DNA from 2 places in the Undibacterium sp. Ji49W genome. Region 1 is predicted to be linked to the other one. Evidence: riboswitches for the same ligand, from Rfam matches in the RefSeq annotation. Region 1 holds a riboswitch; the other holds the start of a gene.
What was found. A riboswitch is a leader RNA that binds a small molecule or an ion and turns the genes downstream of it on or off. The one in region 1 is predicted to bind cobalamin.
Positions count from the first base shown of each region.

Region 2: another riboswitch for cobalamin. It lies ahead of ACO0LK_RS11155 (TonB-dependent receptor domain-containing protein); the one in region 1 lies ahead of ACO0LK_RS01480 (CoA-acylating methylmalonate-semialdehyde dehydrogenase).

Region 1 is NZ_JBMPOW010000001.1:335,493-339,916, forward strand. Features, by position in the region: gene ACO0LK_RS01475 (acyl-CoA dehydrogenase family protein) at 1-856, opposite strand, end outside; gene ACO0LK_RS01480 (CoA-acylating methylmalonate-semialdehyde dehydrogenase) at 869-2,380, opposite strand; cobalamin riboswitch at 2,665-2,853, opposite strand; gene fumC (class II fumarate hydratase) at 3,322-4,424, shown strand, end outside.
Region 2 is NZ_JBMPOW010000007.1:262,238-266,661, reverse strand. Features, by position in the region: gene ACO0LK_RS11160 (FecCD family ABC transporter permease) at 1-370, opposite strand, end outside; gene ACO0LK_RS11155 (TonB-dependent receptor domain-containing protein) at 511-2,379, opposite strand; cobalamin riboswitch at 2,531-2,784, opposite strand; gene ACO0LK_RS11150 (PilZ domain-containing protein) at 2,900-3,244, opposite strand; gene ACO0LK_RS11145 (histidine phosphatase family protein) at 3,300-3,848, opposite strand; gene ACO0LK_RS11140 (adenosylcobinamide-GDP ribazoletransferase) at 3,851-4,424, opposite strand, start outside.

The DNA of each region.
Region 1 (4,424 bases):
TGTCGGCCAGTTTGAATTGCAGTACCTGAAAATCAGATAGTTTCTTCTGAAACTGCATGCGCTCATTCATATATGTTTGCGCGCTATTGAGGGCCGATTGCGCTGCACCGATGGAGCAGGTGGCGATGTTGATGCGGCCACCATCCAGGCCACGCATGGCGATGCGAAAGCCCTCGCCTTCTTCACCCAGCAAGTGGCTGCGGGGTATGCTTACCTGGTCAAAGTTGACAGTGCGGGTGGGCTGGCTGTTCCAGCCCATCTTGTCTTCTTTCTTGCCATAGCTGATGCCGGGCAAATCTGCCGGTACGGCAAAGGCAGATATACCGCCTGCACCATCGCCCCCCGTGCGCGCCATGACGACCAGCATATTGGTGGCACCGGCGCCTGAGATAAAGGCTTTGCTGCCATCGAGGATATAGCTGTCGCCATCCAGACGTGCGCTGGTGCGCAGTGATGCTGCGTCAGAGCCTGAGCCAGCTTCGGTCAGGCAATAGGAGGCCAGCTTCTCGCCTGCGGCCAGCCTGGGTACCCATTCCTGCTGCACCTCTGGCGTGCCCCAATTGGCAATCATCCAGCTTGCCATATTGTGTATCGTGATGTAAGCCGTGGTTGAAGGGCAGGCGCGTGCCAGCTCTTCAAAAATGATTGCTGCATCCAGCCGCGTCAGGCCCAGTCCACCCAGTACTTCTGGCACATACAGCCCGCAAAATCCCAGCTCCCCGGCATGGGCGATAACGTCCAGCGGGAAGTGGGAAGTGGCATCCCAATGCGCGGCTTGCGCCGCCATTTCATGGGCGGCGAAGCTGCGGGCAGATTGCTGGTAGGCGCGCTGGTCTTCACTAAGATCGAAGTCCATGATGGCCTCCGATTACTTCAGCGAGATGGTGGTATTCACCTTGCCAGCGCTGACGCTGTCATCAAACCAGCGTGCCGTGATGGTCTTGGTCTGGGTGTAGAACTGTATGACTTGTTTGCCGTAAGGCCCCAGGTCCCCGAGTTTGGATGCACGTGAGCCGGTAAATGAAAACAGCGGCACAGGCACAGGGATAGGTACGTTGATGCCGATCTGGCCTACATCGATATCTTCTTCAAAAGTACGGGCGGCAGCGCCAGACTGGGTGAACAGTGCCGTGCCGTTGCCGTTAGGGTTGGCGTTGATGATGGCGATGGCGTCAGCCAGCGTATCCGCCTGCATGATGCATAGCACAGGGCCAAAGATTTCTTCTTCATACACGCGCATGCCGGGCTTGACGCCGGTGAAGACCGTAGGGCCAACGAAGTTGCCGTTCTCATAGCCTGGCACTTGTGGTGCGCGGCCATCCAGCACCAGATTGGCACCTTCGGCAATACCCTGGGCGATCAGGCTTTCTACTCGCTCTTTGGCGGTGCAGGAAATGACCGGGCCTATGTCAGTATTGGCTTCTGCACCCGCATTGATCTTGAGGCCGCGGGCGCGGTCCAGCAAGTCTGGTACCCACTGGTTGGCTTCACCAACGAGGATGACCACAGACAGCGCCATGCAGCGCTGGCCAGCCGCACCAAAGGCAGCACCTGCGAGGTTGTTCAGGGTTTGTTCTTTATTCGCATCTGGCAGGACGATGGCGTGGTTCTTGGCACCCATCATGCACTGTGCACGTTTGCCCGCCAGCGTCGCGCGGTTATACACATGGGTGCCTACGCGGGTAGAGCCAACGAAGGACACCGCCTTGATATCAGGGTGATCGCAAATCGCATTGACGATGTCTTCACCACCATGTACCACATTCAGCACGCCAGGTGGCACGCCAGCCTGCATGGCCAGTTCAGCCAGACGCATGGTGACCATGGGGTCTTGCTCGGATGGTTTCAGGATGAAGGTATTGCCGCAGGCAATCGCCATGGGGAACATCCACAGCGGTATCATCGCCGGGAAGTTGAAAGGGGTAATGCCAGCACACACGCCCAGCGGCTGGTTCAGGGTATAGGTATCGACACCGCTGGCAACGTTATTGGCGATTTCGCCCATTTGCAGGTTGCCGATATTGGCCGCATGCTCAACCACTTCCAGACCACGGAATATATCGCCTTCAGCATCGGCCAGGGTCTTGCCCTGTTCGGCTGTCAGCAACGCGGCCAGCTCGGCCATGTTTTCACGTATCAGTTGCTGATATTTGAGGAAGATGCGCGCGCGTGTGCCTATCGCTGTCTTGCGCCAGGTCTTGAAAGCGGCCTTGGCCGCATCGACTGCGGCCTGCATTTCGTCTGGTGTCGTAAACGGCACATGGGCCAGCACCTGTTGCGTGGCCGGGTTGATCACGTTGCGCCATTGCGTGGATTTGGAGTCTATCAATTCGCCGTTGATCAGCAGTTTGACGTTGGGGACCTTGGTAAGAGTAGCCATGATGCTTTCCTGAACCTTCCTGATTGCGCACGGATTCACGGCGGGCTATGCCCGCAACAAGAGCCGCACTGATGCCTGAAAAACAGGATGATCACCACATGCAGAAACCTGCCGCAGCAACGATCCTGACCATGGACATGCACCGTGTGGATGCACACCCGCCACGCACCTTCCGTACGTGACCAGACCTTGGGAAAAACAGTGAAAGAATAGTATTGAAGACAGGCATCTGCCCGCCATCAGGCGCGCCATGCAATATCCCAAACATAGCCTTCCGCAATGTTTTTTCCAGCGATCAACAGGCCGGTATCCGGGCTTGCAAGTCTTGTTACATCGCCTTCCCAGTCATGCATGACCAGTGGCGTGGATGATGTAACCGCACTTGCCTACCGTTGCGGAGGCAGCAGGGGCTTGAAACCTGCTTACGATCTTACTGCGCATGCGTGATCGGGGCTCATGTGCTGCTCAAAATGCTCATGTACTACAAGTACATTCCGCTTTTTGCGCTGCTCTTCACTCCCGCTGACGCACGCTCGCTACAGATCGTAAACACGTTTTTAGGTCTTGATACCAACCATCACTTGTCAGTGACAGCGATCAGGACGACCACTTTCCCGTTTAACACAGCCCAAGAAATTGGGATGTGCACCTGTTATTTTTAGAATAGCATAAGACTTGACGTTTACGTAAACGTTAATCGATGTGAATGGATGAAAAAAATTCAGCGACGCCTGGATGCGGCAATCTGCATAAAGTTGCCAATCGGTAAAAAATGGCAGAAATCGGCAAAAAGCAGGTTTGCTCCAGATTGAGTATCATAAAAGCCATTGGTACTTGCCAGCATGGGGCAAGTACAGTCTGTCAAGCACAGTGCATACCTGCTCCTTGAAGGATGTCAGGTGCTTCAGGTGCCTCAGGTACCATTAACCAGGAAAACAGCAATGACCAGTCAACACAGCCAAGACAATGCCAACAACAGGATGGAACGCGATACCTTTGGTGAAATCGCCGTTCCGGCAGATGCATTATGGGGTGCGCAAACCCAGCGTTCACTGCATCACTTTGCCATCTCTACTGAAAAAATGCCGGATGCCCTGGTGCTGGCACTGGCACGTGTGAAACGTAGTTGTGCCATCGTGAACCGTGATCTGGGATTGATGGATGCCCGGTTTGCCGATGCCATCGTTGCCGCCGCCGATGAGGTACTGGCCGGCGCGCATCCGCATGCCTTTCCGCTGTCGGTATGGCAGACCGGGTCCGGCACGCAAAGCAATATGAACATGAATGAAGTGCTGGCCAATCGCGCTTCCGAAATATTGGGCGGCACCCGCGGCATGAGTCGCCTGGTGCATCCGAATGATCAGGTGAATATGGGGCAGTCATCGAATGATGTGTTCCCTACTGCCATGTATGTTGCTGCCTGTCTGACGGTGACGCAATCCTTGTTGCCAGCCCTGCGGCAATTGCATGCTTCGCTGGCTGCCAAGGCGACTGAATTTGCCGATATCGTCAAGATTGGCCGCACGCATTTGCAGGATGCGACGCCACTGACGCTGGGGCAGGAAGTCTCTGGCTGGGTGGCGCAGCTGGCGCATGCGGAACAGGCCATCAGCCTCAGCCTGCCGGCTTTGCAGGAACTGGCCATCGGCGGTACGGCGGTTGGTACAGGCCTGAATACCCATGCAGAATTTGGTCAGCGCGTTGCCGCCAGTCTGGCGCAGGATACCGGCATAGGCTTTATTGCCGCACCCAACCGTTTTGCCGCACTGGCGGCGCATGATGCCATGGTCAGCTCACATGGTGCATTGAAAACCCTGGCGGTGGCCTTGATGAAAATCGCCAATGATATACGCTGGCTGGCTTCCGGCCCACGTTCTGGCCTGGGTGAATTACAGATACCGGAAAACGAACCCGGCAGTTCCATCATGCCGGGCAAGGTTAATCCTACCCAGTGCGAAGCGGTGACCATGGTGTGTTGCCAGGTCATGGGTAATGATGTGGCCTTGAGCATAGGTGGTGCAGCAGGTAATTTTGAATTGAATGT
Region 2 (4,424 bases), on a different contig from region 1:
TTGCCAGCGCACCGACAGATGCACCGCCAGATATGCCCAGCACATAGGGGTCAGCCAGCGGATTGCGTAACAGCGCCTGCATCATGACGCCGGCCAGTGCCAGTGTGGCACCGGTCACAAAACCGGTCAGCGCACGACCAAGACGCAAATCCAGCAGACTGCCGGGCAAGGTCGTTGGCGGGCCGCGCAACAATTCCAGCAAGGCTTGCCATAACTCGGCAAAGCTCAGCGATACAGAACCGCACACGCAAGCGATCAGTATGCTGGCGACAGCAGCGGCCAATAAAATCGGAAGAACCAGTCCGGCACGTTGAGCAACCGCCATCCTGGCTGATTGCTTACGCTGTCGTGCAGAAAAAAAAGACGCCATCATCGGTCTGGTCCATAGGTAAAACAGGTGGTGATGTGCAGCGTCTTTTGAAAATCCGAACCTGCACATCAGTCATTGAGCTTGTAATGTGATGGGCGATACAGCAATATCCGCTGCATCGCCTCACACCAATGCCAGACTTATTTAAAGCCGTAGTTCACACCAACAAATACATTCGAACCGGCCGTTGCATAATTTCTTGCCAGTTCATAGTCTTTGTTCAAGGCATTGTTCCAGCGTGCCAGCACGGTGGTATTTTTTGCCACTTCATAGGTCGCATACAGGTTCAGCAAATTATATGAACCCAATTTTCTGGTGTTGGCTGCATCATCAAAACGGTCACCAGAGTAGATGGTTTCCACGCCAACTTTTGCATTCGAGAACGCATATTCAGCAGCCAAAGTACCATGCTGTTTGGAACGGCGTGCCAGGCGTTTGCCTGTCGTGTCGTCTTTCGGGTCCTGGATGTCGATGGAAGCACGCAGGGTCAGATCAGCAAAACGGGTAGTGCCGCCTACTGTCAAACCAGACAGGGTTGCTTTATTGACGTTGTAAGCACAACCAAACTGATGAGTCGCTTTTTCTACAGGGCAGACATTGGTGCTGACCAGCAGATCCGTTGCCTTGTTTTGATAATACACAGCGCTCAGCTGCGTATCGCCCTGCTCAAAATACACACCGACTTCTGCATTTTTTGCTTTTTCTGGTTTGTTGCTGGCAACGCCATAACCAGGGTAATACAGTTCATTGAAAGTTGGTGCACGGAAGCTGGTGCCATAGCTGGCATTGACGCGCAGGGCGTCAGTAAAACGGTAACCGTAAGCAACGCTACCTGTGGTATTGGAACCATATTGCGAACTGCGGTCGTTGCGGATGCTGGCGCTGGCCAGATGCGCATCTTGCTTGAATACATACGATGCAGCAAATGAATTCGTCGTGCGTTTCGCGCCGTTGATGCCCTCTGTGGCCACGCCTGAAGAAACAGAATCAACATTTTCTTCACGCGTTTCGGCGATCAGTTGCAGTACGTCTTTACCGATACGGATATCATTCTGGAAGCTGACGCTGTTCTGACGCGTATCGATCTGGCTGGAGCCAAAGCCTGTACTGAAGCCCTTGTCTGCCGTTTGTGCATATTGCAGCGAGGCAGACCAGTCATCAGTGAACTTGCCACGGCCAAAGATGGCGATGGTTTCCAGTGTACCGATATTGTGGTCATCTTTTGCTGCACCGGAATCATACTGTGCGTCATTGCGGCTGTGTAAAACACTGGCACCCAGTTCAAAACCCTTGCTGATTTCCCATACCAGACGGCCATTGAAACTATCCATCTTGTAGCCATCTTTGTCCGCGTTATAACTGGAACCGACGCCGGGTTTGGTGGCAGAGAATCCATCACTCTCTTCATGTCCCGCGTTCAGGCTGAGGCTGATATTACTGGCAACAGAGCCGAACAAACCTGCCTGCAATTTGCGTGTGCCATAGCTACCCAGACCAGCCGATACGGTAGGTGTGATAACGCCTGTACCTTTTTTAGTGAATATCTGTATCACGCCGCCCATGGCATCTGCGCCATACAGGCTGGACAAGGGACCATACACGACTTCGATACGGTCGATCTGTGACAGTGGGATGGAAGACCAGCTTGCACCACCTGTGGTGGATGAACCGATGCGTACGCCATCAATCAACACTACGTTTTGCGCATTATTACCACCGCGCAAAAACACGGAAGATGAAGTGCCTGGTCCACCGTTGCGGGTAATTTCTATGCCGCGTTGTTGTTGCAACAGGTCGACAATGGAAGCAGCGCCAGATTTGGCGATGTCTTCCGCAGTGATGACGACATTGTCAGCAAGCACGTCTTTGGCGGCTTGCGCCTGGCGGCCAGCGGTAATGACCACACTGGAAGCCGCGCTAACGGCAGCAGTTTGTGCAAAGACAGTAGAAGACGGGAATGCAGCGGCCAAGGCCAGGCTGAGGGCGAGCGGTTTGAATACAGATGTCATGATTTTCAGAAAAATAAAACATGCAGCCGACGTCCCCGCAGGCTGCAATGGAAAAAGCAATAGGAACAATCGGTATCGTCAGCGCCTGTGGCCTGATTGAAAAGGGGACGCAGCTTTCTGCGTCTGATTTTCACGAAATATCCCCGTCCGTATCACTTCACTTATTCTGGCCGGTATCCGGGCTGACAAATATCACCATCTGACCTTCCCATGCACATTGCACAGTGGTATTGGAAAATGGCTGGCTACAAATCTGAATGTGAAAAAACAAGCATTCAGTCTTTGCAGCAACTTGTACACCGTTGCGGGGGCAGCACACGTTTGTCTGGCATAGCCAGGCGTCGTGTTTCCCGTTTAACCGCAGATATGAATATATCCACGAGCACCAAAACCCCGCCATTCTATAGACAGATAGGGGTAGCCGCAAGTTAAGGGACAGTAAACACTGAGGCAGATCAGTTTATTAACTTATTGAAAACAAAGCAGATTTGCCTTGCCAATGTTGCCCGACAGTACAATTTCAGGTCAGATGCGCGGTTTTGGATATCCACGCGACAACAAGTTGCGCATGCAATTCAGACATTTCTGATAACAGCATGCCAACGTTATAACTATCACCGCTAAGAATGGCATGCCTGACCGTGCCCTTGCAACTGACCTTGTAGAGCTCGGCTTCTTGCACGATACCGGGGATTTCTATCATCATGGGATAACTGCGCAGGGGAACCAGGTTTTCAGGCGACTGCAAGAGCACCCCTTCTGCCGATATATTGATCACTTTGGTGAATATCAACCTGCCATCCGGCATTTTGATACCAGAGCGCCAGGTTACTGTGACACGGGGTGATTTTCTGAGTTCTATCATGCGATGGCCATACACTGCGGGCTTTACTGTCAGTCTTGCGTAAATACTATCTGCATTATTTATGAAATACCAGTATTTCTATATATTCACCAAAAGCAAGGCTGCGGTTTTGCGCGCAAACCAGTTGCGCCAGTTCATCTGCTGCCATGCCATCCTGCCAGGTCAGCAGCATGCGCATAATGCCCGCATGGGCAACCACCAGGGCTTCTGGCAATTGCATCTGGCGTACATCTGTCAGCCAGGCAATCACCCTTTGCGCCACATCCAGCGCCGATTCACCACCGCCAGGGCAATATGTTGCCGGGGCTGCTGCCCATGCATCAATCTCTGCCCTGGGAACGGCATCCCAGGCGCATAGTTCCCATGCACCAAAGTGCATTTCCATCAAACGCGGGTCAAGTTGCGGCTGATCATGCAGTGCCTGTGCCAGCAAGGCACAGCGCTGCAAGGGGCTGGAAAATACAGGGATACCGGCAGACAGTTTCTGGCGCATCTCTATCGCCAGCATCTGGTAATCTGCGGCCAGCACAGGCACATCGGCCTGCCCATAGCACAGACCATCGGCAATCTGTGGTTTAGTATGGCGCAGCAAATGCAGGCGCATGTTCATTGCACCTGAAAAGCCAGCAAACCCAGATAAATGCCTACCTCTGCCACCTGCTGCGTGGCCCCCAGGCAGTCACCAGTAAAACCATTGATACGACGCTGGAACATGCGTGCCATGCGCCAGGTCAGCAAGCACATCAAGACCAGCGCCATCAGGATTGAAGCTGGCGGAAAAGGAAAGAAGTGCAGCAGCAAGGCCGACGGCAGCAATACTGACAGGCATGCGATCAAAAATTCACCAGTATGCATATCTTGCGCCAGTGGCTTGGCCTTGCCTTCATGCCGCGCATAGTGCATGCGCCAGATCAGGCTGCATGATGCCAGACGTGACAAGGGGTGAGCGATAAAAAGGATGGGCACAATCAGCGCTGGCGGCAGGCTGATCAGCAATGTCAGCTTCAGCGCCAGCATCAGCAGGATGCCGATGGCACCGTAGGCACCGACGCGAGAATCCTTCATGATGTCCAGCACCCGTTCTGGCGTCATGCCACCGCCAAAACCATCGCAGACATCAGCAAAGCCATCTTCATGGAAAGCGCCGGTCAACAAGATACCGGCAATGGTGGACAGCAAC